4 regions of the Agarivorans sp. JK6 genome follow, and region 2 is predicted to be linked to each of the others. Evidence: predicted binding sites of a transcription regulator. Region 2 holds the regulator's gene; each other region holds the start of a gene.
The links. Region 2 encodes sigma-54, which starts transcription at its own class of promoters, with help from an activator protein. Its sites were predicted from a motif close to GTTGGCACGNNNNTNGNNT; they were not measured.
Positions count from the first base shown of each region.

Region 1: a site for sigma-54 is predicted at 2,388-2,406, ahead of OV592_RS19745 (choice-of-anchor A family protein). Genes of this name have one in related genera too.
Region 3: a site for sigma-54 is predicted at 2,864-2,882, ahead of glnA (glutamate--ammonia ligase). Genes of this name have one in related genera too.
Region 4: a site for sigma-54 is predicted at 3,807-3,825, ahead of OV592_RS20490 (flagellar basal body L-ring protein FlgH). Genes of this name have one in related genera too.

Region 1 covers NZ_CP113525.1:4,283,621-4,291,458, forward strand. The annotation lists gene OV592_RS19735 (hypothetical protein) at 1-507, shown strand, start outside; gene OV592_RS19740 (carbohydrate-binding protein) at 578-1,045, opposite strand; gene OV592_RS19745 (choice-of-anchor A family protein) at 1,318-2,280, opposite strand; gene OV592_RS19750 (substrate-binding periplasmic protein) at 2,665-3,393, shown strand; gene OV592_RS19755 (DUF5060 domain-containing protein) at 3,686-7,063, shown strand; gene OV592_RS19760 (DNA alkylation repair protein) at 7,135-7,838, opposite strand, start outside.
Region 2 covers NZ_CP113525.1:3,982,829-3,990,666, forward strand. The annotation lists gene lptC (LPS export ABC transporter periplasmic protein LptC) at 1-86, shown strand, start outside; gene lptA (lipopolysaccharide transport periplasmic protein LptA) at 112-591, shown strand; gene lptB (LPS export ABC transporter ATP-binding protein) at 591-1,316, shown strand; gene OV592_RS18350 (RNA polymerase factor sigma-54) at 1,369-2,871, shown strand; gene hpf (ribosome hibernation promoting factor) at 2,896-3,183, shown strand; gene ptsN (PTS IIA-like nitrogen regulatory protein PtsN) at 3,192-3,635, shown strand; gene rapZ (RNase adapter RapZ) at 3,662-4,519, shown strand; gene OV592_RS18370 (HPr family phosphocarrier protein) at 4,506-4,775, shown strand; gene mgtE (magnesium transporter) at 4,845-6,206, shown strand; gene pmbA (metalloprotease PmbA) at 6,277-7,614, opposite strand; gene yjgA (ribosome biogenesis factor YjgA) at 7,719-7,838, shown strand, end outside.
Region 3 covers NZ_CP113525.1:244,816-252,653, forward strand. The annotation lists gene glnL (nitrogen regulation protein NR(II)) at 1-649, opposite strand, end outside; gene OV592_RS01160 (DUF4124 domain-containing protein) at 726-1,268, opposite strand; gene glnA (glutamate--ammonia ligase) at 1,373-2,779, opposite strand; gene typA (translational GTPase TypA) at 3,121-4,941, shown strand; gene OV592_RS01175 (PEP-CTERM/exosortase system-associated acyltransferase) at 5,008-5,862, opposite strand; gene cls (cardiolipin synthase) at 6,184-7,632, opposite strand; gene OV592_RS01185 (SulP family inorganic anion transporter) at 7,737-7,838, opposite strand, start outside.
Region 4 covers NZ_CP113525.1:4,452,173-4,460,010, reverse strand. The annotation lists rRNA gene OV592_RS20500 (23S ribosomal RNA) at 41-2,928, shown strand; rRNA gene rrf (5S ribosomal RNA) at 3,040-3,155, shown strand; gene OV592_RS20490 (flagellar basal body L-ring protein FlgH) at 4,071-4,829, shown strand; gene OV592_RS20485 (flagellar assembly protein T N-terminal domain-containing protein) at 4,840-6,051, shown strand; gene OV592_RS20480 (hypothetical protein) at 6,073-6,732, shown strand; gene OV592_RS20475 (S8 family serine peptidase) at 6,899-7,838, shown strand, end outside.

The DNA.
Region 1 (7,838 bases), 300 kb from region 2:
AACTGGAAAACCAGTTACCGCCGAGCGCTAAGCTTAAGTCACATTGTGGCCGACCAACATGGCCTTAGCGGCGTATGGAGTGGCCAACAGTACATCGAATACTACCGACACCTTGAGTTTTATTTAGAGTATGACGATGGACAAAATATCCATATAGATAATTACTACGGCAAAAATTATCGACTGTTTGATACCGGGGAACAAATTGGCCAGGGCCTACTGTTACAGCGTTACCCACAGGTATATTTTCGTGGTCAACCAAGCGGCTGGAATTCGATTCCGATGACCTTAATCGACGACTACACATGGTCTATAGTGGTGTATTTTGATGGTACCACCGACTTTAAGTTTGACGTCTACGATGACTGGTCACGTAACTTTGGAGACAACAATAACGATGGAATTGTCGACTTAAATGGCGCCAACCTAAAGGTAAACAGCGCAGGCTCTACCAGAATCACCTTTAATAGCCTCACCGGCGCTTACCAAGCAACATTGCTGTATTAATATATCGTAAGCACAAAAAAGCCTCGCTCTAGGGCGAGGCTCTATCATCACTAATTTGTCTAGTTGCTAATTATTTAGCGCTTAACTCAAACCAGTTAATGTTAAACAAATAGCCTGATGAACCTTTAAAGTTAAAGCGTAAGGTTTGCGCACCGGCTTCTAAATTAAGGGTATTTTCTAGGGTAACCCAGTTTTGCCAGCCACCTGTTCCTTTCACTTTTACCGTGGCTTTTTCAGCGTTATTAGCCAGCACAACAAAGCGCCCGCCATTAGTATCACTGGCTACTCGCGCAGAAAACGTATACTCGCCAGCAGCTGGGACATCGATGGCGTATTCCACCCAATCACCATTTTCAATATAACCAACATTATTTCCGCCATCAGCATCGGCCGTAGGTTCTGTTTGTACCCCTTGCTGTTGGCTAAAGTTTTCGGCCTTTACTTTAATCGCCGCATTAGCCGCTGTGCTTAGGCTAGCCATGGCAACTAGGGCCGATGTCAGCAGTAGATTTTTAATATGCTTAGGTAATACGCTCATTGATTTGCTCCCTCATTATCTCTATCAAATTATGTTCTACGACCAAATATCGATATGGCTTGATACTGCGCTAAGCGGATGTTCAAAATTCGGCCTAAGGCCAAAACTACTCGCATTTATTTCATCAGTTAAATTTATTTAACAGAGATTATGTGAACGCTCACACTAGTGGGTAATTTAGTTAAAGCTTATAAAAAAACAGAACAGCTTAGCGGGATCAAAAAAGCCCCAAGTAAACTTGAGGCTTTCAATCAGATTTAAGCGAGAGTAACTTAGACGCGACTACGACGACGCGACACAATGACTAAAGCTAAGCCTAAAATAAATAGCATAAAGCTTGAGCTTTCGCTTACCACTGCGGGTACTTGCGGGGGAGTCCAATCAAAACCATGGCTATGAAACTCTCTGCCACCTGTATAACTCTTGGCAGCTACACTTCCGTCAAATACAGCGCCACCAGTAATATCAGCATCTAAAGCTAGCACCGAACCTACGGTTGCTAAGTTATTGAAGTTGATTGATTCCGCTTCATAGAAGTTCCACAAAATATTCTCTGCGCCAAGGTTGCCTAAACCCGCATCAATGGCAAAGCCGTTCCCGGTAAGATTTACCCCACCAGCAATATCTACAATGCTACCAGATACGTTAATGATCACAGTTTCAGCTAAACCGGCATCTAAAGACAATGAATTGTTTTGGGCGAAGATACTAGAAAAATCAACATCAAACACCGCCACGCTATCGCTACCAGCGTAGGACAAATGGCTGCCACTTAATACTGCGTTACTGGTTAGGCCAGCGAAGTAAGCAGAGTCTGCTCTTAGCTCCGCTTCTACGGCAGCAAAAGTAGCCTGCATATCCAGTTGATTCTTAGCACTGATGCTTTGAACGGCTGAGCCGCCACCGTTAAGGTTAACATTGCCATTTACATTGTAGCTGCCGCCATAACTTAAGCTGCCAGCATTAAGGTTAATATTGGTAGCGTTAACGTCACCCACAACTGTCACGGTGTCTTTATTAATAACCGTGGTTTCTCGGGTTGCAAAAGTAGGCGAATGACCTGCAGCATTTAGATTGCCGCCAAGGAGAGTGCGACCTTCTACTTCTCCACCTTGGTAGTTGTAATCACCGGTAAGAATTAAGTTGTAGTCACTTAATACGCTGGCTTGAGAAGCAACAGACAAGGCCAATGAAAAGGTCACAAGCGTAAATCGACTTAACTTTGCAAAATACATAAAACATTTCCTACTACTACGGCAACGACCGAAAACTGATAACTATTTGACCAAGTTTATATTTTTCAAATACTTATAAATACAAACTACTAAAACTGACAGCTTAAAAGCAGGAATTAGGCCAACTAAGTAAAAGCGTTAATTTTCATAGCTTTATTCATGTGTATATATTATTAAACAATACAATAAGAGTTTAGTTGTAAAAAAATTCGACAAGATTAAAAATACAGTCTAGCGAACAACGATACTCAGCTGGAAACCTTGCTTAAAGCTAGGCGAGAACTACGCTTAACATAAGCTTTAGCTTTTTTACTCAGCTGTGTTTATTACCAATAGAGAGTTACCATTATTTATTTGTTCCGTACCCTTTTCTGTTTAAGCCTAATGATAGTCAGTAACCAGAGCGCTGCTGAAAGCATCACTATAGCCAGCGGTGAGCATCCACCCTTCACCTCTCAATACCGCGATGATGAAGGTTTAATAAATGCCATTGTTAAAGCCTCGTTTGCTGCCGTAGAAACAGAGGTGAGTTTTCGTTATTTGCCCTGGCAACGCGCATTAAACTCCAGCCGAGTAGGTAGTTATGTAGCCACTTCTTATTGGGCGATTAAATCTGAACGTCAAGAGCATTTCTTTCACTCAGAGCCACTTTGGTACGGCGGAAGCGTATTAGTTAGCTTAAATTCAACAGGGGAGTTCACCAGCCTAGCCAGTTTAAAAGGCAAAGTCGTAGGCGCCGTGCGAGGTTACACCTATACCGAAGATTTTTGGCTAAATGGTGACAAAGGCCTATATGAAATCGAAGAGGTGAATTCAGACTTACAAAACCTAAAAAAGCTGTTTGCCAAACGCATCGATGCATTTTTAATTGATAGAGTCGCCGTAACTACCCTTATAAACCGTTACTTAAGTCCTCAACAACGGGCAGTTTTGTGTATATCTAATAATGATGTAATGAGCAGTAGCGTGCATTTGCTCATATCACGTAAAACAGAAGGCGCCGCGAAGCTGCTTGAATCATTTAATCGTGGTTTAGCAACAATTGTTAACAACGGCCAATACCAACAAATAGCCGATCGTTACCCAATGATCACCCATGGCTTCTTAAAATAGTCCTTTCTCTGTCAGCTGTCGCCAATGAGCAACAGCTTAAACCCTCATTCTCAGCCCTTAAATAATATGAGATTAAAATTGATTAAAAAAATCAATTAAAACAATTAATTACAACTTTACATATTGATAATTAATTGCTCAAATCCTCGCTGACAAAAAACATTATAAAAAGTTAATCAATTTAAATACTCAACGCTAAGTACAAACGTTACAGACCAGACGACTGGTTTATCACTGATAAAGATAAGCCTTCTTTGCACTTTGTTGATCAAACAAACACAAGGAAAATCCAGTGAAACAACATAAACACAAAGCGAGAAAGACCAAGGATTTAGTAGGCTTCTTATGCCTTGTCTTTTCTTTATTTGCCAACGCCGGAACAGGCAGCCAAGGCATCAACTTAAATCAATTGTTAGATAGCTTTAGCGCTCAGCCTGCGTCTATACAACTTACTGCGGTAAAAGGCGATGAATGTAATTTAACTTCTGAATGTAAAAGCCTTTATGGTGAAACCGCATATGACTGCGTTAACTCGCGCAGTAACCAAAGCTATTGTATGTGTGAAGACGGGATATGTGCCGATCTTCAGCCTACTGCGCCGCCAGAACCCGAATATGGCGACGAATGTGATACTACCGCCCAGTGCAAAAACACCTACGGTAACATTGCCAATGACTGTGTAAATTCACGTAGCGACCAAAGTTACTGCCAATGTGGCAGCGAAGTATGCCGGGAAATGGATAGTAACGGTGGTGACAATGGGGGCGACACTGGCGGTGATAATGGCGGTGATAACGGAGGCAACAATGGCGGTGACAACGGCGGCAGTACTCCTTCGGTAAACACCCAATACCAAGAGCTGAATGGCCTAATTGTTATTGAAGCTGAAAATACTCAGTCAGAGTTGGGCGAGTGGCAACAAAAATCTGACCTCGCTGGTTACACCGGTAACGGCTACTTAGAATTTAACGGCAATAGCTATATTTCAGGTCCGGTAAATTCACCTTTAGAGTATACGTTTACCGCTGCCCAAACCGGCACTTATCACCTACATATGTACGTGGCAAGAGAGACCATAGACAACCGCAGCGATGTAGCCAACGACGGTTATGTGCGACTAGATGGTAACTATGAAGCCGTTGCAGGCGAAGGTAATGCCACCAAAGACATTTTAAGCTCTGATACTAAGTTTTATGGTGGTGCCGATCAGCAGTTTGTTTGGGCATCAGGTAAACGTTTAGATAAAAACCACGCTAAACATAATGCGATATACAATCTGAAAGCAGGTGAAGAATATACCTTTACTCTGTCGGGGCGTTCGAAGTTTTTTAAAGTAGACCGCATCGTTTTTCGTCATAGCTCTGTAGCTAATGGCGAAGCTCAAGATTTAGAACTGCCAGAAACGCTGGCAACTACCACAGCAAAAACCTGTGAAGTTAGCGACCAAAACCAACAATGGCATCGCGTAGAGCTTACCTGTAAAGGCTATTTTGCTGATGAAGGTAACGACGCCACCTTCACTAATCACCGTTTTAACGTGACCTTTAGCCAAGGCAATCAACGCTTCGTTGTACCTGGGCACTTTGCAGCCAACGGTAACGCAGCAGATTCTGGCGCTGGCCAAGGTGATGTTTGGCGCGCTTACTTTATGCCACCAAGCACGGGGGATTGGAACTACCAAGTGTCTTTCCGCAAAGGTACTAATATTGCAGTAAGCGATCAACTCAATGCTGGTCAGGCAATTGCTGATATTGATGGGCAGCAAGGACAGTTCTCCGTTGCAGCGTCTACCGCCGATAGCCAAGACTTACGCAGCCAAGGTTTATTGCAACACTTAGACGGCGAACGCTACCAACGCTTTGCTGGTACAGGCAATATCTACATTGAAGCAGGCTTAGGTAGCCCAGAAAACCTATTAGGTTATGCTGACTTTGACAATACCGTAAAAGGCAGCGGCGGCTCTTGTAAGGGCATTTTGCACCAGTTTTCTGAGCACGAAAGTGACTGGCAAAGCGGTGACCCTAGTTGGGCCGGCGGCAAAGGCAAAGGCTTAATTGGCCTAGTTAATTACCTGGGTTCACGCAAAGTAAACAGCGCTTATATGATGCTTAACACGGTGAAAGGTGACGGTTGTGACGCTCATCCTTGGTTGGTTTACCAAGAAAATGGCAACAACAAACGCACCTTTGACGTAAGTAAGTTAGACCAATGGGAGCGTGTATTTGCACATATGACCAAGCAAGGTCTAATGCTGCATATGATGACTCAAGAAACTGAAAACGAAACCTTACTAAACAATGCCACTCTAGGTTTAGAGCGTAAGCTATATTACCGAGAGTTAATATCACGCTTTGCTCACCACCCTGCAGTTCAATGGAACCTAGGCGAAGAGCAAGATGCCACTTCAATTGCAGCGTTAAAATCTTACTCGGATTATATTCAAAATCTCGACCCTTATAATCATGGCATTACCCTGCATACTTACCCAGGCCAACACGATCGTTACGATGATATGTTAGGTCACGCTAGCTTCGGCGGTCCAACCATTCAATATGGCAGCATTCCCGAGAATGCGAGCGCTACAGCCACGCGTAATTCGGTATATGGCGAAACGATTAGTTGGCTAAACAAATCCGCTGCAGCCGGTAAGCAATGGTACGTAACCTATACCGAAGCCTCGGGTAGCCATGCGCCTAAACCTTATCAAGATGTAAGTTCTCGCCAGCGTATTTACTGGATGTGGGCCAGTGTTATGTCGGGCGGTGCGGGTTTCTCTTGGTACTTAAAAAATGATGGTACCCACGCCTATGACTTAGCGGTAGAAGACTTACGCGAGTTTGACCAACTATGGCAACAAACTGGCCATGTTAATTACTTCTTTAGTAACATCTTGCAACAGCAGTTGGGTTTAAACCTGCAAGATCTTCAAGTAGATAACGGTGCTACGTCAAGCACTAACGATTGGGTACTATCCGACCTGCAACACAACTACATTGTTAACCTGCGTAACGGCGGAACTACCGATATTCAGCTAAACAATAACCACGTTTACCAAGTATATTGGTACAACCCTCGCAGTGGTGTATTAAGCAAAGGTTTAAGCCTGACCGGTGGTGCAAAACTCAACATTGGCACTGCGCCTAGCCAAACAAACCAAGACTGGGTTGTGCTTATTACAAACCGAGAGCTAAACGAAGATGGTCAAGGCGGTAATACACCCAACCTGCCGCCAACAAGCAAAATTAGCTTAGATATTAATAGCTTTGATATTTCACAAGTGAGCGGTTTTGTTCCAGCTTATAAAGACAATGCTAATAATGCGCTAGCGGTAAATGCAGGTGCCTACAAAGACAAGTACGCAGCGGCACGCTATACCTTTAATAACGAAAGTGGAAACTACGATATTACCATTACTACATTGACTGAAAATGATGGTGAAAGCAGCTACCGCTTAGTGGTAAATGGCCAGCAATTAGCTGAGTACACTAATCCTAAATCAGCCAATAACTATCAAGCCACTAAACATACTTGGAATAATATTTCTTTAACTCAAGGAGATGTGATTCAAATTGAATTCAACTCCACATCTAATGGTGAAGTAATCTCTAGCAACGGGCAGCCAGATTATGCTCGTGGGCGCTGGCGTTTACTTGAGCTAACAGCACAATAAAAACCATCAAGGGTTAGTTTAGCTAACCCTTTTTCATGCCAACCTCAGCTAGCCTGCGCGCCAGTAAGTATTTACTCTTTTAATGTAAAAGCTAAACGGTCAATTTCTTGTCCGTTCACATGCAAAGCCACAAAGTGCTCACCAGGGTAGTATTTGCGAGTAGAGATAGCTTTGAAAGAATGGCTCTTTTCTATCGCAAACATCTCTCCTTTGTTTAGGCTAAGGTTCTTTAATTTAAAGACTTTGCTGGCGGTTTTACCGTTAGCTTTCATAAAGTGCACAGCGTAATCTAAAACAAACTTTTGCTGCATTTCTTCAGCCCGCAGCGCTAACGCAAAAGTGAGCGAGTCACCCATTGTCACTTGCTGATCTAATACCGCAAATTCTTCAAGTTTTAGCTGAGGATCAGCGGTATAACCCAGTAATGGAAAGCTTTTAGGATGACCTTGTTTTACCAAACTACGCGTAGCATGTTTTATTAACCACTGTAGATCGGCATTTGCACCTTGTTGCCAAACTTGGCAAAGATCCAAAACTAACCCTGGATGGTCTTTAGCGATGTCATTGAGATTATTTGCCACTGAACGACGAACATACAAGCTACTATCATTTTTAAGCGCTTCGAGGATCGGTAAAATTGGTGCAGGGTCTGCGATCAACTCTTTTAGTTGTGCTCCCCAAGGAAGGCGCGGCCTACAACCTTCGCTCGCTAAGCGTCGCAAGTGTTCATCGTCACTGGTTGTCCAAGCAAGTAACTGCTCCCAACTTTGCTCAG
Region 2 (7,838 bases):
GCGTTGGCATGGACGGTGATTTAGCCAACGAAATAGTGACTTTATTAGATGATATCGAAGCGGTTTACCACAACCCACAAGAGTAAGTTAGCACTTGCAGCTAGCTTGTTTATGCTTTCTTGGGGTTCACAAGCACTAGAAGACGACTTCAACAAACAAATTATTGTTGATGCTGACCGCCAGCAGGTCAATATCAAAGAAAACCGAGTTACCTTTTACAATAATGTTGTGGTGACTCAAGGCTCGATTAAAATGCACGCCGAAGAACTCAGTGTTATTGGTAGCGAGGAAAAAGGCAGCGAAGTAATGATCGCTAAAGGCGAACCAGCAACGTTTTATCAATTACTTGATAGCGGCAAGCCAATTGAAGCTGAGGCTAACGAAGTGCGTTACGACCTAAAAACCCAAACGCTAACACTCACTACCAATGCTCAACTCAAACAAGAAGAGAGCTTGGTAAAAGGTAAAATGATCAAATACAGCATCAACAAACAAGAAATGGTGGCACAAGGCGACGAAAACAGCCGTGTAACTACTATTTTCCTACCGCAGCAGCTTGACGAACTAACGCCCAAGGAAGACCAGCAATAATGAGTACCCTAATTGCTGAAAACCTAGCTAAAGCCTATAAGGGCCGTAAGGTCGTTAAAAACGTTAGTCTAAATGTAGAAACCGGTAAAATTGTTGGCTTGTTAGGTCCCAATGGCGCTGGCAAAACAACCACTTTTTACATGGTGGTGGGTTTGGTGCCTCGTGACCAAGGCCGAATCCTCATCGATGATGACGATATCTCTAGTACAGCGATGCACACTCGTGCACGTAAAGGCATTGGCTACCTTCCGCAAGAAGCGTCTATCTTTCGCCGCTTATCTGTGGAGAAGAACATTCTTGCCGTATTAGAGACCCGAAAAGACCTCGATAAAGAGCAACAAATTGGTGCGTTAGACGACCTTCTTGAAGAGTTTCACATTGGCCATATTCGCAAAAACCTAGGCATGAGCTTGTCAGGTGGTGAACGCCGGAGAGTTGAGATTGCTAGAGCTCTAGCCGCCGCACCTAAGTTTATTTTGCTTGACGAACCCTTCGCAGGGGTAGATCCTATTTCTGTTATCGATATTAAAAAGATCATTGAACACCTACGTGATCGCGGTCTAGGTGTACTAATTACCGACCACAATGTTCGAGAAACTCTCGATGTTTGTGAGCATGCCTATATCGTTAGCCAAGGCGAATTGATAGCCTCAGGAAAGCCAGAAGAAATTCTCGAAAACGAACATGTGAAACGAGTTTATCTCGGAGAACAATTCAAGCTATAGTTAAAGTGCAAGTTTAAAAAAAGACAATAAGAAGAAGGAACAGCGGTAGTTAATGAAAGCATCTTTGCAGTTGCGTCTTGGTCAGCAGTTAACCATGACCCCCCAGTTACAACAGGCCATTCGCTTACTCCAGCTTTCAACACTGGATTTACAGCAAGAGATTCAAGAGGCTCTGGAAAGTAACCCTCTGCTTGAGGCGGATGAGTCTCACGCCAGTGATAGTGACGCAACCGACGCTAAATCTGCCAACGAGAAGTCTACCGAGGCCGAATCCACTGCGGACATAGACAACAGTCAAATTGAAGCAGGCGATGCCATTAACCAAGAAACTGTTTCTGACGACCTTCCTGTTGACTCTACTTGGGACGATATCTACAGCGCCAGCTCTGCCCCAGCCAGCTCATCTGGCAGCGCCGTGAGCGATGACAACGATATGTTGTTTCAGGGCGAAACTGTCGACTCTTTACAAGACCACTTATTGTGGCAAATGCAACTCACTCCATTTAGTGAAGTAGACCAAGCCATTGCTTTAGCCATTATTGATGCGGTAGATGAATCGGGCTACCTCACCCAAGACTGTGAGCAGCTACTAGAAGGCTTACGTTCAAGCGATAACAATGACTTAGATGTAGAGCTAGATGAAGTAGAAGCAGTACTTAAACGCATCCAACATTTCGACCCCGTTGGTATAGCAGCGCGCTCGCTGCAAGAGTGTTTACTAATCCAATTAAGCCGTTTTGCCGAAGACACACCTTGGCTAAATGAAGCCAAAGATGTAGTTTCAAATCACATAGATGTATTAGCTAATCGCGATTTTCGTCTATTAGCCCGCAAAACCAAACTTAAAGAAGACCAGCTACGCGAAGTCATGCGTTTGATTCATACGCTTGAACCTCGGCCTGGTAACGCGGTTGAGCCTAATCAAGCCCAGTATGTTATCCCGGATGTATCGGTTGTAAAACGCCAAGGTCGCTGGGTTGTAGAACTCAATCCAGATGCAATGCCTAAGTTGCGTGTTAACTCCCACTATGCATCTTTAAGTAAAACCTCTACCAACGCTAACGATACCCAGTTTATTCGTAGCCACTTACAAGAAGCCAAGTGGTTTATTAAAAGTATCGAGAGCCGCAACGAAACCCTATTAAAAGTATCCAACTGCATTGTTCATCATCAACAGGCGTTTTTTGAGTATGGCGAAGAAGCCATGAAGCCAATGGTACTGAACGATGTTGCAGAAGCTGTAGAAATGCATGAATCCACCATTTCCCGGGTAACCACCCAAAAATTCATGCATACACCTCGCGGCATCTTCGAGCTTAAGTATTTCTTTTCTAGCCATGTGGCTACCGATGGCGGGGGTGAGTGCTCATCAACCGCTATTCGTGCATTAATCAAGAAACTGGTAGCTGCCGAAAATACCAGTAAACCACTCAGCGACAGCAAAATTGCTGATATTTTGGCAGATCAGGGGATCAAGGTGGCAAGACGTACGATTGCTAAATATCGTGAGTCTTTAGCAATTCCACCTTCTAACCAACGTAAGAGCCTTATCTAAGGCCACTAAAAGGGGAAGATATCTATGCAAATTAACCTTACTGGACACCACGTAGAAATAACTGAATCTTTGAAAGAATATGTCCACACCAAGTTTGCCAAACTCACCCGACGATTCGATCAGATCAATAACGTTCACGTCATCCTCAACGTAGAAAAACTGAACCAAATTGCTGAAGCCACATTACATTTAAACGGCGGCGAAGTATTTGCAACCTCTGAGCATTCTGACATGTATGCCGCCATCGACAGTCTGATTGATAAACTTGATCGCCAAGTCATCAAACATAAAGAAAAACTTAACAAACGTTAGCCACCCCCATGCAACTAAATAAAGTACTTAGCTTGGACTGCACCCAAAGTGCAGTTCAATGCTCTTCAAAAAAACGCGCCCTAGAAATAGTAAGCGAACTGGCCGCCAAGCAGCTTGATACCACTACTCAATGCATTTTTGAAAGCTTGTTAAATCGAGAAAAAATGGGCAGTACAGGTATTGGCCAAGGCATCGCTATTCCTCATGGCCGTATCGACAATCAGCATCAAGCCACAGCGGTTTTCTTGCGTTGCGATCCCCCTATTTCCTTCGATGCTATAGATAACAAGCCGGTAGACTTGGTATTTGCATTACTAGTACCCGAAGATCAATGTAAGCAACATCTTAATACTCTAGCTCAAGTAGCTGAAAAACTTAACGATAAGCAAATATGTAAACAACTTCGTTGTGCACAAAGTGATGACGAATTGTACGACATCATGGTAGCCTAATACTCTAATCAGCCTTAGGGATTATCATGGAACTGATCATCGTTAGTGGGCGCTCGGGTTCAGGTAAAACCGTCGCCTTAAGAGTATTGGAAGATCTCGGCTACTATTGCGTCGACAACTTGCCGGTTGTGCTTTGGCAATCACTTATCGACAACTTAAAAAAAACCTATTCTAAAGTAGCCATTAGCATTGATATTCGAAATCTTCCCGATGAGCTATCACCGGTAGGACAGCTAATACGAGATGCAGGACCAGACATTAATCTATTAAGCATTTTTTTAGATGCTAAAGATGAAGCGCTGATCCGTCGCTACAGCGAAACACGCAGGGTACACCCGCTTAGCCAAAGTAATTTATCTTTAGCAGAAGCGATTGAATCAGAAACCGAGCTATTAGCTCCCATTTCTAGAAATGCCGATTTGCGTATCGATACTTCCCGTTTATCGGTACACGAGCTAAGCGGCTTGATTCGCTCACGCGTTACTGGTGACCAACAACAACAGCTAATTTTGGTGTTCGAATCCTTTGGATTTAAAAATGGCGTGCCTAACGATGCCGACTACATGTTTGATGCGCGTTTTTTACCTAACCCACATTGGCAAGAGGAGCTGCGCCCACTTACCGGCTTAGATAAAGCCGTGCAAGAATACTTGGCTGCGCAGCCTTTAGTTAGCCAATATATCGAACAAATTAGCCAGTTATTGCAATCTTGGTTACCGCATTTAGAAGCTAACAACCGTGCCTATTTAACCATTGCGATTGGCTGTACTGGCGGACAACACCGCTCGGTGTATGTGGCCGAGCAACTTGCTAGCCTCTTTAGCGCTCATCGAAAAGTACAACGACGCCACCGAACTTTGGAACATCGCCTTGAAGCTCACTAGACAAGTAGTAGTAAAAAACAAATTAGGCCTGCACGCACGTCCTGCCACCAAGTTGGTTGAGCTGGCACAGCAATTTGACGCTGAGCTGAGTATTATAGATGGTGAGAAAACGGCTTCTGCTGCCAGCGTTATGGGTTTACTGGTGCTAGCCAGCGCGCAAGGAAGTACGCTAACCATAGTATCTGAAGGTGCAGACGCAGAAGCCGCTCTAGATGCGGTTCAAGCCCTAGTAGAAGCTAACTTCAACGAAGAATAAATCTATACGCAATAAAGCCAAGCTACTATTAGCAAGCAGCACATAACAAAATAACAATAGGGATCGCTTATGCCAGAAGAGATGGAGTTAAACCCTAATCAGCACAAACGCTTACAGGAGCTAAATCAAGCCCTCGACAGTGGTATGTTCGTGCATGTTAGGCGCATGCTTCATCAAATGCCTCCCTGTGACGTAGCACTATTACTAGAATCTAGCCCACCAGCAGGGCGTAAAGTATTATGGCAACTTACCGACCCCGAGCAACATGGTGAAATTCTCGAAGAGCTAAACGAAGATGTAATGGAAGGGGTACTTCAGTTAATGGCACCAGAAACACTGGCCGCCGCAACTGAAGGCATGGACACCGACGACATCGCTTATGTACTAAGAAGTCTGCCCGACAGCGTGTACCAAGAAGTTCTTGAGCAAATGGATGGTCAAGACAGGCACCGTGTAGAAGCGGCTCTAGCTTACCCTGAAGATACTGCTGGCAGTATCATGAATACCGATACCATTACCTTGCGAGCCGACGTAAGTATCGATGTGGTATTGCGCTACTTACGTTTACGTGGCGAACTGCCAGAGGCTACCGACGCCCTGTACGTAGTTGACGAAGATGACTTGCTACTGGGCGATATTCCTTTATCTACTCTGCTTACAGTAAGCCCCAACGTTAATGTTCGAGAAGTAATGGATGGGAACGCAGAGACCATCCATGTATCTATGGATGAAAACGACGTAGCAGCATTATTTGAACGCCATGACTGGATTTCGGCTCCGGTAGTTGATGAACAAGGCAAACTGCTAGGTCGGATCACCATTGATGATGTGGTCGATATTATTCGCGAAAATGCTGAACACAGCATGATGGGTATGGCGGGCATGGACGATGATGAAGATACCTTTGCCCCAGTAGTTAAAAGTACCCAACGCCGCACCTTTTGGTTAGCAGTAAACCTGTGCGCTGCCTTAGTCGCGGCCTCCATCAGCAATATGTTTGAATCTACCCTAGAGCAGTTAGCCACCTTGGCCATTTTAATGACTATTGTACCCAGCATGGGAGGAATCGCAGGCAATCAGACCCTTGCTTTGGTTATTCGTGGTTTAGCCGTAGGTCATATTGGTGAAGGTAATTCACGTTGGTTAATAGGCAAAGAAGCTGCGATTGGCATGCTAAATGGGATTATCTGGGCAACTGTCATTGCCTTGGTCGTTACTCTATGGAAAGGCGATTGGACCTTAGGGATTATTATTGCTGGCGCGATGTTTATTAACATGTCACTGGCCGGTTTGGCCGGCGTAACTATTCCGCTGTTAATGAAGAAATTTAAAATTGACCCAGCACTAGCAGGCGGTATGGCATTAACCACCGTGACAGATGTAATGGGGCTATTTTCTTTCTTAGGGATGGCCACCTTAGTGCTGGCCTAAACGACAGAGTTATCTGGTCAAGGGCTCTTAACCTGTTCAAACAACAAGGTTAAGAGCTGAGAATTAACGCCTAGCTACCTGCTACTTTCATCGATGAAATCAGCACAGAGCCCGACTGTATTGCGCTTTCTTTATCAAAGTCGTCAGCGATCGCTACAATATTAGCAAACATCTCTTGTAGGGTGCTGGCCACAGTAATTTCATGCACGGGGAAAGCAATCTCACCGTTTTCGACCCAGTAACCTGCTGCGCCACGTGAATAATCACCGGTTACGGTATTTACCCCTTGGCCCATCATCTCTGTAACTAGCAAGCCAGTGCCCATTTGCTTAAGTAACTCTGCGCGACTTATGCCACTGTGCTTAACCTTCCAGTTATGAATACCACCAGCATGGCCGGTACTTTGCATTCCCAGCTTACGCGCCGAATAACTGGTAAGTAAGTAAGTTTCTAACTTACCGTCAGCAATAATGTGTTTCGCGGTTGGTGCAACGCCTTCACTATCAAATGGCGTGCTCGACAAGCCTTTTTTAATAAATGGGTCTTCATAAATCGACAACCAACTAGGGAATAATTGCTTGCCTAAACTATCTAACAAGAACGACGAACGACGGTACAAGTTGCCACCACTAATGGCCCCAACTAAATGACCAAATAGCCCACTTGCTACATCTTGGTCAAATACTACGGGTACTTCGCAGGTAGAGATTTTTTGGCTATTTAAGCGCCCTAAGGTTTTCTGCTGGGCCTTAGCTGCGATAGTTTCAATACTATCAAGATCTGTAAAATCACGCGCCACACTATAGGCATAGTCACGTTGCATCTCTTTTTCGCCAGCAATTAGCATGCAACTAATGCTATGACGACTAGTTGGATAACCGGCTAAAAAGCCGTGGCTATTACCATATACCTTCACACCATAATGGCTATTGATGTTAGCACCATCACTCGCCTTAATTTGTGGGTTACGCAAAGCAATATCTTCGCACTGCTTAGCCACATCAATAAAATAATCAGGTTCTAAGGGATGAGGATGAAATAACTCTAGATCAGGTATATCGCTAGCTAGAAGTTGTTTATCGGCGATTCCAGCGGCTGAGTCTTTAGAGGTGTATTGCGAAATATCATAGGCAGCTTTCACTGCATTTTTAATCGCTTCTGGGCTTAAGTCTGAGGTTGAAGCACTGCCCTTACAATTAGCTGAGTATACGGCAATACCTAAGGCGCCATCGTGATTAAACTCCAAAGTCTCAACCTGTTGATCACGGGTTGCTACACAAATCCCGGTTTGCTTCGAAATCGATACTTCAGACTCATCGGCACCCAACTGTTTGGCTTGCTCTAAGGCGAATTCCACCGCCTGCTTCAATTGACTTAACTCTTGGCTAACTTGTTTTTCAGGGCTCATTGTTATTCTTCATCTCCATGCATGGCACTAGCATAACAAAACTCATCGAGCGACCATATGCAAGAACTGGTAAGATATGAAAAAAAGTACCACGAGAGTTAAAAATGAAGAATCAACAGCCCTATGATGATGAAGACGATTGGATCAGCAAGTCTGAAATCAAACGTGAAGCAGATCGGCTGAAAAAAATTGGTGCCGAGTTAGTTGCCCTTACCAACCCGCAG
Region 3 (7,838 bases), 970 kb from region 2:
GTAGATCAAGCTTAACCAGCTGGCGTACTTTCTCGAGTACTGAATGCACGTTGTGCAGTTCATGCAAGCCTGGACGCTGTGGGCCAAGCAAACGATCAACTAGTTTTCTTAAACGGTCAGCTTGCTCAATAATAATGCCGGTGAATTCTTTTAGCTCTGGGTTAACTAACTCTTTTTCTAGTAGCTGTGCCGCCCCACGCAAGCCGCCAAGTGGGTTCTTAATTTCATGGGCTAAGCCACGAACCAGTTCTTTAGCTGCTTGTTGCTGGGCGTGTTGATAAAGTTCTTGAGAGATCTTCTTCTGCTGGCCAATAGCACGCATTTCCAGCATGAGTAAATTTTGGTTTTGGTTGTTGATACGCGTAGCAGAAAGCTCAACCAGCGCATGATGACTATCGAAAACCAAGGTCACTTCATTATCGGTAAAACTTTGCCCAGAGCTACACACAGTGCCTAGTTTACTAAGGTCCAGTGAGCTGTGTTTTACTTGGGTGGCCAGCGGCTCATCTATAAGCCGCTTAGCACTTTGACCGAGTAGTTGTTCAGCTGAAGCATTAACGTATTGAATCTTTAGCTCTGCATCAAGCAGCACTATGGCAGTTACTTGATTTTCCAATACTAAGCGCTCGAGCCCAGAAATATCTAACACTACTCTCTCCTGAATGATGCGCACCACTTTGGTGCTCCTGCACTGAGTTTAGCCTCAAAAAGCAGAGAGTGACTAATTAGCCTCCCCCTGCTGCGGCCGCTCCAGCGCCAAATGCGTTAGCGCGGTGCAAGAATACGGTTATGGGCTTAGACGATGCAATTTCCTTGCCTGAATCATCAACTAGCTGCACCTGAATTGTATGGGCGCCGCGATCAATGTTGGTGAGCTGGAAGCTACCCATTTTAGTGATTTGCCCCTGAGGTACGCCATCAAGCACCAATTTGTAGCCCATGCTGTTTAAGGGAAGTGGAGTAGAGCTAGCACTGATTGAGATCTTGCCTTCGTTATCACGAATGGTTTGCTCATGGCTCGGGCTAGTGATGTTAACTTGATATTGAATCGGCTTTTGTTTTTTCTTCAAGGGAGTACGAGGCGTAACAATAGGGCCTTCAGTGGCTGGCGGAGCAACATCTACCTTGAGTTCAGTAGCGCCAACTTGAGGGCGGTCTGAGAAATGCGTTACACCATCCTGATCAACCCATTGGTAAATTTTGTCAGCAGCTTGGGTACCAAAGACTGCGCCACTGATTAATAAAGCTATAGCAAACCATTTGCTCATTGATAATTCCTCCATTCAACTTGCTAAAGGTGGGCAAAAACGTATTGAAAAGCAATAAAAAAACCCGCTTTAAAGCGGGTTTTTTAAGCCGTGTAACGTTTTGTTTATACGCTGTAGTACAATTCGAACTCAAGTGGGTGAGTTGTCATGTTGATGCGCTCAACGTCAGCAGATTTCAATGCGATGTAAGAATCGATGTAATCGTTGCTGAATACGCCGCCAGCAGTTAAGAATTCACGGTCAGCATCTAGGTTCGCTAGTGCATTTTCAAGTGAAGTTGCCACTTGTGGAATTTCAGCCGCTTCTTCTGCAGGTAGGTCGTATAAATCCTTGTCCATAGCGTCGCCAGGGTGGATTTTGTTTTTGATTCCGTCAAGGCCAGCCATCAACATTGCAGAGAATGCTAAGTATGGGTTGGCTGTTGGATCCGCAAAACGTACTTCAATACGACGCGCTTTAGGCGATGGTACTACTGGGATACGAATAGACGCTGAACGGTTACGCGCTGAGTAAGCTAGCATAACTGGTGCTTCGAAGCCTGGTACCAAACGCTTGTAAGAGTTAGTTGAAGCGTTAGCAAAAGCATTAATAGCTTTAGCGTGCTTGATGATACCGCCAATGTAGAACAATGCAGTTTCAGATAGGCCGCCGTATAGGTCGCCAGCAAATAAGTTTTCGCCGTCTTTCCAAATTGATTGGTGAACGTGCATACCGCTACCGTTATCACCAACAACTGGCTTAGGCATAAAGGTTGCTGTTTTACCGTAAGCGTGAGCTACGTTATGAACAACATACTTAAGAACCTGAGTTTCATCGGCTTTTTCAACGATAGAGTTGAATTTAGTTGCGATTTCGTTCTGACCAGCTGTAGCTACTTCGTGGTGGTGAGCTTCAACAGTTTGACCCATTTCTTCAAGAACTAGACACATTGCTGAGCGAAGGTCTTGTGAAGAATCAACTGGAGCTACTGGGAAGTAACCGCCTTTAACGCCAGGACGGTGACCAGTGTTGCCGTCTTCGAAGTGCTTGTCTGAGTTCCAAGATGCTTCATCAGCATCAATTTTGTACATAGAACCTGACATGTCAGTTTTGTATTTAACATCGTCAAACAAGAAGAACTCTGGCTCTGGACCAAAGTATGCTGCGTCAGCAATACCAGTAGAACGCATGTACTCTTCAGCACGCTTAGCTACAGAACGTGGGTCACGGTCGTAACCTTGCATTGTAGAAGGCTCTAGAATGTCACAACGGATGTTTAGTGTAACTTCTTCTGTGAATGGGTCTAATACAGCAGTAGCTGGATCAGGCATCAATACCATGTCTGATTCGTTAATGCCTTTCCAACCTGAGATTGAAGAGCCATCAAACATTTTACCGTCTGAGAAGAAATCTTCGTCAACTTGGTGAGATGGAATAGATACGTGTTGCTCTTTACCTTTAGTATCAGTAAAGCGTAGGTCAACAAATTTAACTTCTTGCTCTTTAAGCAAAGCTAAAACTTCTGCAGACATGTTTTTAACCTCCAGTGTCATCAAAATTGATGGTTCAATCGATTTAATAGTTATTTATACGAATAATCGTGGTTGTGTTGCATCAAGCTAAAACTATGCCAACACATAAGGTGCTGATTTTAATGGCTAAAAATTGATTAGGCATCAATTTAGTGCAGAGCTTTGCACTTTGTTGGTGCTATTCTTGTCCATTTTGGTGCAGTGAGTTTTTGGCCTTAGCTATCATACCCTAATTGGGTAGCGGAAAAACCGTGATCAACTTAAAACTATGAGAATTTGCCGTTTATATGTACAATGGCGCACTTTTTACTTTTACCTCACAATAAAAAGGGCTGAAAGCCGTGCTAGATAAGTTAAGAAACATCGCCATTATTGCTCACGTAGACCACGGGAAAACTACCCTGGTAGACAAATTACTGCAGCAATCTGGAACCCTACAAACGCGTGGTGATGCTGAAGAGCGGGTAATGGACTCAAACGATCTTGAAAAAGAGCGTGGTATTACCATTTTGGCAAAAAACACGGCGATTGAGTGGAACGATTACCACATCAATATCGTAGATACCCCTGGACACGCCGACTTCGGTGGTGAGGTAGAACGTGTTTTATCTATGGTTGACTCTGTATTGTTGTTGGTAGATGCCCAAGAAGGCCCAATGCCGCAAACCCGTTTTGTTACTCAGAAAGCATTCGCTCAAGGTTTAAAACCTATTCTGGTAATCAACAAAATCGATAAGCCAGGTGCTCGTCCTGATTGGGTAATGGACCAAGTATTTGATTTGTTCGATAACTTAGGTGCTACCGATGACCAGTTAGATTTCCAAGTGGTTTACGCATCTGCGTTAAACGGCTGGGCTAGCTCAGAAGAAGGCGTAGAAACTGATAACATGGAGCCTTTGTTCCAAGCTATCGTTGATAACGTTGCTCCACCTGAAGCTAAAGAAGGCGAAGGTTTGCAAATGCAAATCTCTCAGCTTGATTACAACTCTTATGTTGGTGTTATTGGTGTTGGTCGTGTATCACGCGGCAGTGTTAAACCAAACCAACAAATCACGGTTGTGGGTGCCGATGGTAAAACCCGTAACGGAAAAGTAGGTCAAGTATTAGGTTATTTAGGCCTAGATCGCCATGAAGTAACCGAAGCTAACGCAGGCGACATTATCGCTATTACTGGTTTAGGCGAGTTAAAAATCTCAGACACCATTTGTGATCAAACCAATGTTGAAGCATTGCCTGCCTTGTCAGTGGATGAGCCTACCGTAACCATGACTTTCCAAGTAAACACTTCTCCGTTTGCTGGTAAAGAAGGTAAATACGTTACCTCTCGAAATATTCTTGAGCGTTTACAACAAGAGTTAGTGCATAACGTTGCGCTACGTGTTGAAGAAACTGATGATCCAGATAAGTTCCGTGTTTCTGGTCGTGGTGAACTTCACTTAGGCATTTTGATTGAAAACATGCGTCGTGAAGGCTTCGAGCTAGCGGTGTCTCGCCCAGAAGTAATTCTGCGCACTGTAGATGGTCAGTTAGAAGAACCTTATGAAGTAGTGACTATTGATGTTGAAGAAGAGCATCAAGGCAGCATTATGGAGCAGCTTGGTTTGCGTAAAGGCGAGCTAACTGACATGGCGCCAGATGGCAAAGGCCGTATTCGTATGGACTTTATGATCCCGTCACGTGGTTTGATTGGTTTCCAAACCGAGTTTATGACCTTAACCTCTGGTTCTGGTCTGCTTTACCATACGTTCGATCATTATGGTCCACACAAAGGTGGAGTAATTGGTCAACGTCAAAATGGTGTGCTTATTTCTAATGCAACCGGTAAAGCCTTAACGTACGCCTTGTTTAATCTTCAAGAGCGTGGCCGTTTGTTTACTCAGCATGCTGATGAAGTATATGAAGGTCAGGTTGTGGGTATCCACGCTCGTGACAACGACTTAACAGTAAACTGTTTGAAAGGTAAGCAGCTAACGAACGTTCGTGCATCTGGTACCGATGAAGCGCAAGTACTTACGCCGCCAATCGTAATGACCCTTGAGCAAGCGCTTGAGTTTATTGACGACGATGAGTTGGTAGAAGTAACGCCAGAGAATATCCGTATTCGTAAACGTCACTTAACTGAAAACGAGCGTAAACGTGCATCTCGCCCGCCTAAAGCTTAAGGTGAGCTAAGATTTATAAAGGCAGCCTAGGCTGCCTTTTTTATTGCATGTTTATACCTGAAGTAACTATCTATTCTGGCCCACTGCATCTAACTGATTAGTGCTCGCTAATAGTGCAGGGCTGGAGTTGACCGTTTGTTTTATTAGTTCAAACAAAGGTTGATATAGTAGCGGTAAGTGCTCTTGGAAGCGTTCGACCGTAATATGGTAAGCCGCGCGGATGCCGTGATAATCAATATTTGGCCCAATTCTGGTCATTTTAATGCCGAACATAGAAAGGCTTCGAGCAAGTTTGGGCTCAACCATTACGTACGCATGTTTTATTCCGCACTGCTCGGCAACAATTGATGCCGCTAAATACAAGCTCATAGTGATATAAGGAAAGGTTCGCAGTTCCTTTTGGCTAAATGCGCTTAAACCCGCTCCAGCTGGCGCAGCGCCATTTTTGAGATCGATTTTGCGGCGACGAAATTGGGTGTCTAAGGCCACCCTCGATACTTCACAAATGCTCTCTTTAGCAAAGTTATCGGGGTGTAGCTCTTGATGACTAATCACTGATTGGCCGGTGTCTAGCAAAGGTATGCTTTGCTGCTTGCTGGGGCTAACCATTCTTAGGCATCCAGCATCTAAACCGGAGTTAAGGTGCTGAACTCGGCAGTAATGGGAATAACTATCGTAAACATCGCGCTCCATTTGCTGGTGATTGCTTGGCTCAAACTGAAACTCTTCGCAGTAAACACGATGCCGTAATTGATAGATTTTGGTTACCTCTTCCTGATTGCTCGCAATACTGGCTTGAAAGTAACGTTGGTAACGTTGCGCGAGTTCGTCCGCTTGATGCTGTATAGCTAGTTGCTTTACTGACGATGCTGATAATTGCAATTTTCTAGGAGCAATTGCACTGGGTTGTTGATAACTCACAAGTAAACCTAATTAGTCCCTTAAATGTCTAGCAAGGCTAGTTATTCACCATAGTTATATTTTTATCAATTAGAGTGGTTTTTATGAATTTAGTCACTTTTTATGGGTGGTTATTGTCTATAACTGTGTCCTAGCGCATATTTGGTGTTATGAAAGCCTTATTCATTTTATTGGCATATTGTAGTGCCATTAGCCTTTCTGGGAGGTGCATGACATTTTTAGCTATTCGAGAGGGTTTGGAATAGTGTGGGCGGAAATGAATGATAGCGCATATTTATGCGTTTTTGAGTTGGTCCGACTAGAGCTTTTGATTGTCGACTTCTATAGCAATGGGCTGAATATATGGATGATATTCTCTAATAGCCGACGGTAAATTGGCCGTTTTCGCCAAGCGAGTGCATTAATACGTGTACTTTGTTGAAGATAATGCTGCATGATGCGATCTAGATCTTCAGCATAGGATTTGTCATCGATTATCGAAGTCACCTCAAAGTTTAGCCACAAACTTCGCATATCTAAGTTTACTGTTCCCACTAGAGCAACTTGTTGGTCTATTAACAGGCTTTTAGTGTGCAACAAGCCACCGTTAAATTTGTAGATGTTTACCCCGGCATTTAGTAGCTGCTGGTAGAAAGAGTGGCTTGCGTAGCGGACCAAAAATGAATCGTTCCTAGCGGGTAGGATCAGGTTTACTTCAACGCCTCTGCTGGCCGCGGTAACCAGCGCCATTTGTAAACTTTCGTCAGGCACAAAGTAAGGGCTGGTGAGCACTATTTGTTTTTTAGCGAGGTATAGCGAGGTAAGTAGCAGCTGAATAATGTGGTCGCCAAAAATACCCGGCCCTGATGGCATTATTTGCATTCGTTGTTGGCCTACCGAAGCCGTTGTAGAAAGTAAATCAAGCTGTTCGATAAGTGCTTCGCCGGTTTCCATTTCTATGTCGTAGGCAACTACCGCTTGTAGGTTCAAAGCTGCAGGGCCTTCTACTCTTAGCATGAGGTCTATCCACTGTCCGACGCCGCGCTGTTGGTTAAAAAAGCGTGGATCGACTAAGTTCATTGAACCGGTATAAGCAATTTGTTGGTCTATCGCTGCAATTTTTCGGTGTAGGCGTAAGTCGATACGTTGTAACAACATGCGCACTGGGTTGGCATGCAGTGCTTCTACCACATTTACGCCGGCATTCAATAACTGAGATGAAGCGCTAGACTTAAGAAATTCACTCGAACCAACCGAATCTACCAGTAAGTAAACACTCACCTTTCGTTGAGCTGCTTCGGCTAGGGCCTCAAGTAAAGGGTCAAGCAACCCACCTTGCTGAACAATGTAAAATTCCATGTAGATGCTAGATTTTGCTTGCTGTATGTCTTTAGTGAGCTGGGTTAACGTTTCCAGAGAGTCTTCGAAGTTAGTCAGTTGATTCCCCCCTAGAATTGGTAAACCCAGTAAGCGGCGGGTAAGTTGATTCAGCGGCTCCGCTACATCGGAACAGGATTGTTTAACTACGTGAGGGGAGCGATTAAACAGGTGCACGCTTTGTTTGTACTTAGTTTCCATTAGGCGAGCACGTTTGGCTCGCAGTCGCCCTAGGTAACGTTCGCCAAACAGTTGATAACAGATAATACCTACTAGTGGCAGTGCAAATATCAGCAGTAGCCAAGTTAAAGTAACTCCCACAGGCCGCCGCTTTAGCATTACTTGCAGCGCCACCGCGACAATTAGCAAGGCATAAATGAGCAACCCTAAGTCGGATAAGTAGGTATTCGTCACCGTTTGGCCTTTAGATAAAAAACCTATTGATAACTTAGCATGAAGGGCACAAAAAAGCCGCTAACTCAAACGAGTAGCGGCTTTAGATTTAGTTACTGATAGGCTTAGTTGTCGAGCGTGTCGGTGGCCACTTTATAGCTTGGATCTTCTATTAAGTTAACTTCCACCGCGCTTCCTGCCTTAGTCAGCAGTTTACGACACTCTGG
Region 4 (7,838 bases), 470 kb from region 2:
CCATTCAAGTGATTTAAGCGACAACATTTAGGTGTTGTATGGTTAAGTGACTAAGCGTATACGGTGGATGCCTTGGCAGTCAGAGGCGATGAAGGACGTGTTAATCTGCGATAAGCCATGTTAAGTCGATAAAAGACGTTATAGACATGGATTTCCGAATGGGGAAACCCACTGCATTTTATGCAGTATCGTAACGTGAATACATAGCGTTGCGAGGCGAACCCGGGGAACTGAAACATCTAAGTACCCGGAGGAAAAGAAATCAACCGAGATTCTGGTAGTAGCGGCGAGCGAACCCGGATTAGCCCTTAAGCTTTTAGGTGATTAGTGGAACATTCTGGAAAGGATGGCGATACAGGGTGATAGCCCCGTACATGAAAATCTACTTTAAGTGAAATCGAGTAGGACGGCACACGTGATATGTTGTCTGAATATGGGGGGACCATCCTCCAAGGCTAAATACTCCTGACTGACCGATAGTGAACCAGTACCGTGAGGGAAAGGCGAAAAGAACCCCTGTGAGGGGAGTGAAATAGAACCTGAAACCGTATACGTACAAGCAGTGGGAGCCCCTTCGTGGGGTGACTGCGTACCTTTTGTATAATGGGTCAACGACTTAATTTCAGTAGCAAGGTTAAGCGAATAGCGGAGCCGTAGGGAAACCGAGTGTTAACTGCGCGCATAGTTGCTGGGATTAGACCCGAAACCCGGTGATCTAGCCATGGGCAGGTTGAAGATTGGGTAACACCAATTGGAGGACCGAACCGACTAATGTTGAAAAATTAGCGGATGACTTGTGGCTGGGGGTGAAAGGCCAATCAAACCGGGAGATAGCTGGTTCTCCTCGAAAGCTATTTAGGTAGCGCCTCGAGCGAATACTGATGGGGGTAGAGCACTGTTAAGGCTAGGGGGTCATCCCGACTTACCAACCCTTTGCAAACTCCGAATACCATCAAGTACTACTCGGGAGACACACGGCGGGTGCTAACGTCCGTCGTGGAAAGGGAAACAACCCAGACCGTCAGCTAAGGTCCCAAAGTGTATGTTAAGTGGGAAACGATGTGGGAAGGCTTAGACAGCCAGGATGTTGGCTTAGAAGCAGCCATCATTTAAAGAAAGCGTAATAGCTCACTGGTCGAGTCGGCCTGCGCGGAAGATGTAACGGGGCTAAACATACCACCGAAGCTACGGGAGCATGCTTGCATGCTCGGTAGAGGAGCGTTCTGTAAGCCGTTGAAGGTGATTCGTAAGGATTGCTGGAGGTATCAGAAGTGCGAATGTTGACATGAGTAACGATAAAGGGGGTGAAAAGCCCCCTCGCCGAAAGACCAAGGTTTCCTGTCCAATGTTAATCAGGGCAGGGTGAGTCGGCCCCTAAGGCGAGACTGAAAAGTGTAGTCGATGGGAAACAGGTTAATATTCCTGTACTTCGTATAATTGCGATGGGAGGACGGAGAAGGCTAGGCCAGCGTGGCGATGGTTGTCCACGTGAAAGGCAGTAGGCGGTAAACTTAGGCAAATCCGGGTTTACATTACGCTGAGAGTTGATGACGAGTGTCTACGGACACGAAGTGGTTGATGCCCTGCTTCCAGGAAAAGTCTCTAAGCTTCAGATTATACGAAACCGTACCCCAAACCGACACAGGTGGTTGGGTAGAGAATACCAAGGCGCTTGAGAGAACTCGGGTGAAGGAACTAGGCAAAATGGTACCGTAACTTCGGGAGAAGGTACGCTCTTGATGGTGATGGGACTTGCTCCCTAAGCTGCTGAGAGTCGCAGATACCAGTTGGCTGCAACTGTTTATTAAAAACACAGCACTGTGCTAAATCGAAAGATGACGTATACGGTGTGACGCCTGCCCGGTGCCGGAAGGTTAATTGATGTGGTTAGCGCAAGCGAAGCTATTGATCGAAGCCCCGGTAAACGGCGGCCGTAACTATAACGGTCCTAAGGTAGCGAAATTCCTTGTCGGGTAAGTTCCGACCTGCACGAATGGCGTAATGATGGCCAAGCTGTCTCCACCCGAGACTCAGTGAAATTGAAATTGCCGTGAAGATGCGGTGTACCCGCGGCTAGACGGAAAGACCCCGTGAACCTTTACTACAGCTTGACACTGAACATTGACCCTACATGTGTAGGATAGGTGGGAGGCTTTGAAGCGTTGTCGCCAGATGACGTGGAGCCGACCTTGAAATACCACCCTTGTAGTGTTGATGTTCTAACGTTGGTCCCTTATCGGGATTGCGGACAGTGTCTGGTGGGTAGTTTGACTGGGGCGGTCTCCTCCCAAAGAGTAACGGAGGAGCACGAAGGTTGGCTAAGTATGGTCGGACATCATACGGTTAGTGCAATGGCATAAGCCAGCTTAACTGCGAGACAGACACGTCGAGCAGGTACGAAAGTAGGTCATAGTGATCCGGTGGTTCTGTATGGAAGGGCCATCGCTCAACGGATAAAAGGTACTCCGGGGATAACAGGCTGATACCGCCCAAGAGTTCATATCGACGGCGGTGTTTGGCACCTCGATGTCGGCTCATCACATCCTGGGGCTGAAGTCGGTCCCAAGGGTATGGCTGTTCGCCATTTAAAGTGGTACGCGAGCTGGGTTTAGAACGTCGTGAGACAGTTCGGTCCCTATCTGCCGTGGGCGTTTGAGAATTGAGGGGAGCTGCTCCTAGTACGAGAGGACCGGAGTGGACGAACCGCTGGTGTTTGGGTTGTTATGCCAATAGCATTGCCCAGTAGCTACGTTCGGAACTGATAACCGCTGAAAGCATCTAAGCGGGAAGCAGGCCTCGAGATTAATTCTCACTAGGACTTTAAGTCCTCTGAAGGGCCGTTGGAGACTACAACGTTGATAGGCAAGGTGTGTAAGTGCTGTGAGGCATTGAGCTAACTTGTACTAATTACCCGTGAGGCTTAACCATACAACACCTAAAGGGTGTTGCTTATAGATACTTTATTTTAGAAACCATGAATACTTGTTAGTGCTCATGAGATGTTTCAGCTTTTTCGAATGTTAAAGACAACAGTTTTTGCCTGGTGGCAATAGCGTTGTGGACCCACCTGACTCCATGCCGAACTCAGAAGTGAAACGCAACTGCGCCGATGATAGTGTGGGGCTTCCCCATGTGAAAGTAGGTCACCGCCAGGCTCTCATTATCGAAAAGGGCTTCCCGATTGGGAAGCCCTTTTTGTTTGTGTTTAGCGTGGCCTGCTTTCAAAAGTAGGGCGGAGGTCGCTCGGAAAGGGCGAAGCGCCTTCAGGCCGAAGCACAAGCAGCTATGCTGCGCAGCTGACCACCGCCAGGCTCTTATACTAAGCCCTCGTCTGACGACGAGGGCTTTTTTATTGCCTGCGATTTAGTCGCCCAGGCATATCATCCCCTTCCCTATCTCTCATTTTTATTAAAGAGCCCTTTCATCATTGGCCGTGCTTAATGGTTGCTGTTCCAAAGGCTTATGAACGTGAAGTTGGTAAGTTGTTGGAAGGCCATCTCCTAGCTAAGTGATCCAGCTTGATTGAGATACAAAAGTTGAGTTCGTTGAAGCCGTATTTAACCAATTGTTTTGAGTGCTTTTTACTTTAAGGCTGGTTGGTTTCTAGAATTTCGGTAAGAGTTGCTAGGCAATCTTTGCCTAGATCGAAAATCAAAAAGGCAGCTTTTATCCGGTTTTAGGTAATTTTTGCCGATTATTTGACTAAAACTGAGTTTTTCTTCTCAACCTAGGTTGTATCGGCTGCAGTGAATTAAAATTTATATCAATTTATATAAACGTTATAAAACACTGAGTTTTATGAACTTAGTGGCATTTAATTTGCATTTTGTGTCGTGCCTAGCTAAAAGCGGCAAAAACGACGGAATGTTGTCGGTTAGGTAAAGATTTTGTCAGCTAGATTATCGTAAGGATATGTTTCTACTGACGTTAGTGGCATTTGCTTTGCTATTTGTGGCCTAAGGCTTTCTTAGGTAACTAATTACAATAAACGAGATAAAAAGCTCGGGCCTAGGTTAAAGCAAGTGGAAAGAGAACGGTAAACGGAAACTAACGTAAGTAGGAATAGACCAATGATTACCAGAGTAGTGATGTTGTGCAATGTATTGTTGCTGTCAGCATGTTCGTCAATTGTAGATGGTGTAGAAGAAGTTGCGGAGAACGTTCAAGAGCGAGAAGACCGCAATCAACGCCAAGTCACAGTAAGCACCGATAGCCGTTCTCCGATCCCCGATGATCCTTTTTATGCACCTATTGAACCTAGCCCAGCTGCGGATCAAGTGATTATTACCGGCTCGATGTTTAACAGCAATACTTCACGCAGCTTATATAGTTATACCCCACCTTTTGCACTAGGCGACACCATTACAGTGCTTTTGGAAGAGGAAGCCACCGCGACTAAATCGGCCAGTTCAAACCTTGGTAAAGAGAACAGCTATAAGCTTGATCCGGTTACTGTGCCGGGCGGGAATCTAACGATTAACGGACGTGTGGTCGAGCTAGAAATGAAGCAAAAACAAGATTTTGACGGATCTTCAGATGCTGATCAGCGACATCGTTTGTCAGGCAGAATTACTGTTTCGGTGGTCGACATCTTGAACAACGGCAATTTGGTTGTACGCGGTGAAAAGTGGCTAGTAATCAACAATGGTAAAGAGTACATGCGCTTTACCGGTATTGTGCGTCCGTTAGACGTTGGAGAAGACAACTCGATTGGCTCCTACCAGGTGGCCGATGCGCGTATAGAGTTTAGTGGCACTGGTGATCACGCCGACGTACAAACTCAAGGCTGGTTATCTTCATTCCTAGGCGGAAGTATGTGGCCACTGTAGGGCGTTAATTATGTCTAAATTTTTACGAGTTTGCGTGTGTCTGCTGACGTTAATGGGCATCACTTTGCCCAGTTACGCTATTTGGTTAGAAGGTGAAGGCCAAGCTAAGATCGTTGACGGCCAAGTAGATAAAGCTCGTCAGCAGGCTATCCAAGACGCTTTGTTAACCCTAATGTATCGCGGTGGTGCCAGTGTTAAGTCACTGCAAGTGGTGAAGTCTGGCGTGTTGGAAACCGATGAACTAACGGTGCGTACTAATGGCGAAGTGTATGACATGAAGCTATTGGTTGAGACCATCATTGATGACCAAATGACGGTTAAAGTGGCCGCTGACATATTTCCTTTAAATACCTGTGAGAAAGATAGCTACGCTAAAACCTTGTTTGTTGGGCCTTTTCAATTGCAGAAGCGCGAACATGCACAGCTTGGCGGGGTTTATAGAACACCTGAAGAAGTCTCGCAGCGGCTATTTCACCGATTTAAATCAAAGAGTAAAAGGGTTGATGCCCGGCATTTAATGACTCGTCAAATAGCGTTTGATGGTCGCTATGCCAATGACATAGAACCGCAAATGCTAAAAGTAGCACGCAGCTTATCTCAACAGTACGACGTGCAATATATTTTGTTTGGCAAGATCAATGACATGTCGAGCTACAACGAAACCACTACTAACCTACTCGGCATGAAAAACACCGTTAAACTGCGCAACTTTCAAATAAAACTTTACGTGATTGACGGTATCAATGGAGAAACGGTACTCCGTAAAAATTACGGGTCTAATCGAGAATGGCCGTTTGACGTGACGATGAAGTTGGACGTTACGGGTGAAACCTTTTGGTCCTCAGAGTACGGCAAGTTGATTGACTCCTACATCGATCAATCGGTTAGTGACGTTGAGGATGCACTCTATTGCCGGCAAAGTTTGGCAACGGTTGTTGGGCTGTATAACGGGCAAGTGGTAATCAACATTGGACAAACGAATGGTGTACGTAAAGGTGACAAGTTTGAGCTGGTTAGGCAGCAATACTTAATGCATTTAGATGGTGGGTTGCGTGGCCCGATATTTAACGCAGACCAAACTCAACTAACGGTAGTGTCGGTGCAATCTGACCGCGCGGTATTAGCGACTGAGCGCTACTCAGACATGGCCAACATACAGATTCGTGACGTATTGGTGGCGGTTACAGATGATCCGTTCGCCCTTACTGAAAGCACGCAATAATCAATATTGAAGGAGAAGAATATGACAACTTCTTATAGCAACACCCCGCTCGCAACCAATAGCTTAGATTATAAGCCGAAGTTGATTGAGGTGAACAATCAGCAAGCCAGTGAAGTAAAATCAGACACTAGTTTTACTCAAAAGCTACAAGATGCTTTAAGCCCCAAAAGCGATACTCAGCAAAACACTGAAGCGCTGGCTACGGCTACGAACACAGGCGACAAAGCCGAGGGTACGGTGGATGTTGGCATTATGGACGTGGCTCCTGCCGCTATGAACATAGGCATGGGGCTAGCCTCTGGTAATCCCGTGGCGGCAGGCTTAGCGGGCACTGATTTATTACAAAGCGTATTGCGTGCCGATATTGAAAAGCAATTTACGGAGTTAGGCCAAGGTATTGCTGCTGCTCTTGTTGCTGGTATGTCGGGTGATCCAAGTGCTACTCAAGTATTACCTACTGCCGAGGAGCTGGCCGAGCAAGCGGCTTTAGCAAGTGCTGATATTGTTGCCGAAGGTAGCCAGCAAATAGCTGCGGCAAGCCAAACTGGTAGCGCTGCAACTGGCGTTAGCCAAGAGGGCAAAAGTGTGCCTACTAAAGGGTCTATTCCAAAGGCTATGTTGCAGGGTGACAGCGCGGTTCAAAATGATGAGCTACTAAAGCGAGATAAGGCAAATACCTAAGTTTGCCAGGTAACTTTAGCATTGTGCGCTGTTACTGGTTGGCTCATCACAACAATGTCGCATAGGTTTGGCAAAATTTTCACTTTCTTTACATAAGCCTAATATAATTGTGACTATATAGTGCGTAGTATATATACAGCGCTAAATAGTAGATGTAAGGGATTATATGAAAGCAATAGTAGCGGTATTACTTAGCATAGCTTTGTTTGCTTGTGGTGGAGGTGGTGGTGACTCAGGCTCGTCTGCCGGTTCACCGAGTTCGACCATTAGTGTAAGTCGCAGTGAAGCTGTTATTGGGCAGCTTATTCAGTTTGACGGCAGTGGCTCGAGTGATGACGGTACTATTGTTGATTATACTTGGGACTTTGGTGACGGTAGCGGCGCAAACGGAATCAATGTTTCTAAAAGCTATGCCAGCGAAGGCAACTATACGGTCCGTTTAACAGTTTTAGATAATGATAATTTAAGCTCGACCTCTAGCACTGTAATTCAGGTTACTAATGACGCTGCTTCCGCCTTAACTATTTTAAGCTCAGAAAGTGCCGGCATCCCTCCCTTAGATGTTAATTTTCAAGCAATCTCTACTGCAAGTGACTTAACTAACGTGCAAGTTACTTGGGATTTTGGTGACGGCAATTCAAGCACTTCACTTGGCAGCGAGGCTGTGTCGCATATCTATAACGAGGAAGGCGTATTTATGGTGCGCGCTTCACGTGATTTTGAAGGCCAAGAGCAGGTAGCTGAAACTCGCGTTTTAGTGCTAGATGGAAAAACCTATCCCGTGAGCGGCACGGTAACCACCGCCGTCAATACAGTGGTAGATAGTGATGTTAATGATATTGGTAATGAGTATTTTACGAACAATAGTTATGCCGACGCTCAACCACTTCCACCTATTGCCACGGTAAGTGGCTACTTAGCTAGCCATGCTACTGGTGAAGCTAAAGATCGCTTTGTAAATGAACCCGATGAACGTGATGTTTATCGGGTCGATTTACAAGCTAATCAACGTTTGTTTTTAGAAATTGCCGATTGGGAAACTAGCGGTAACGATTTTGATTTACGTCTGATAAATGCAGACACCATGTTTGAAGTTAGCTCTTCTT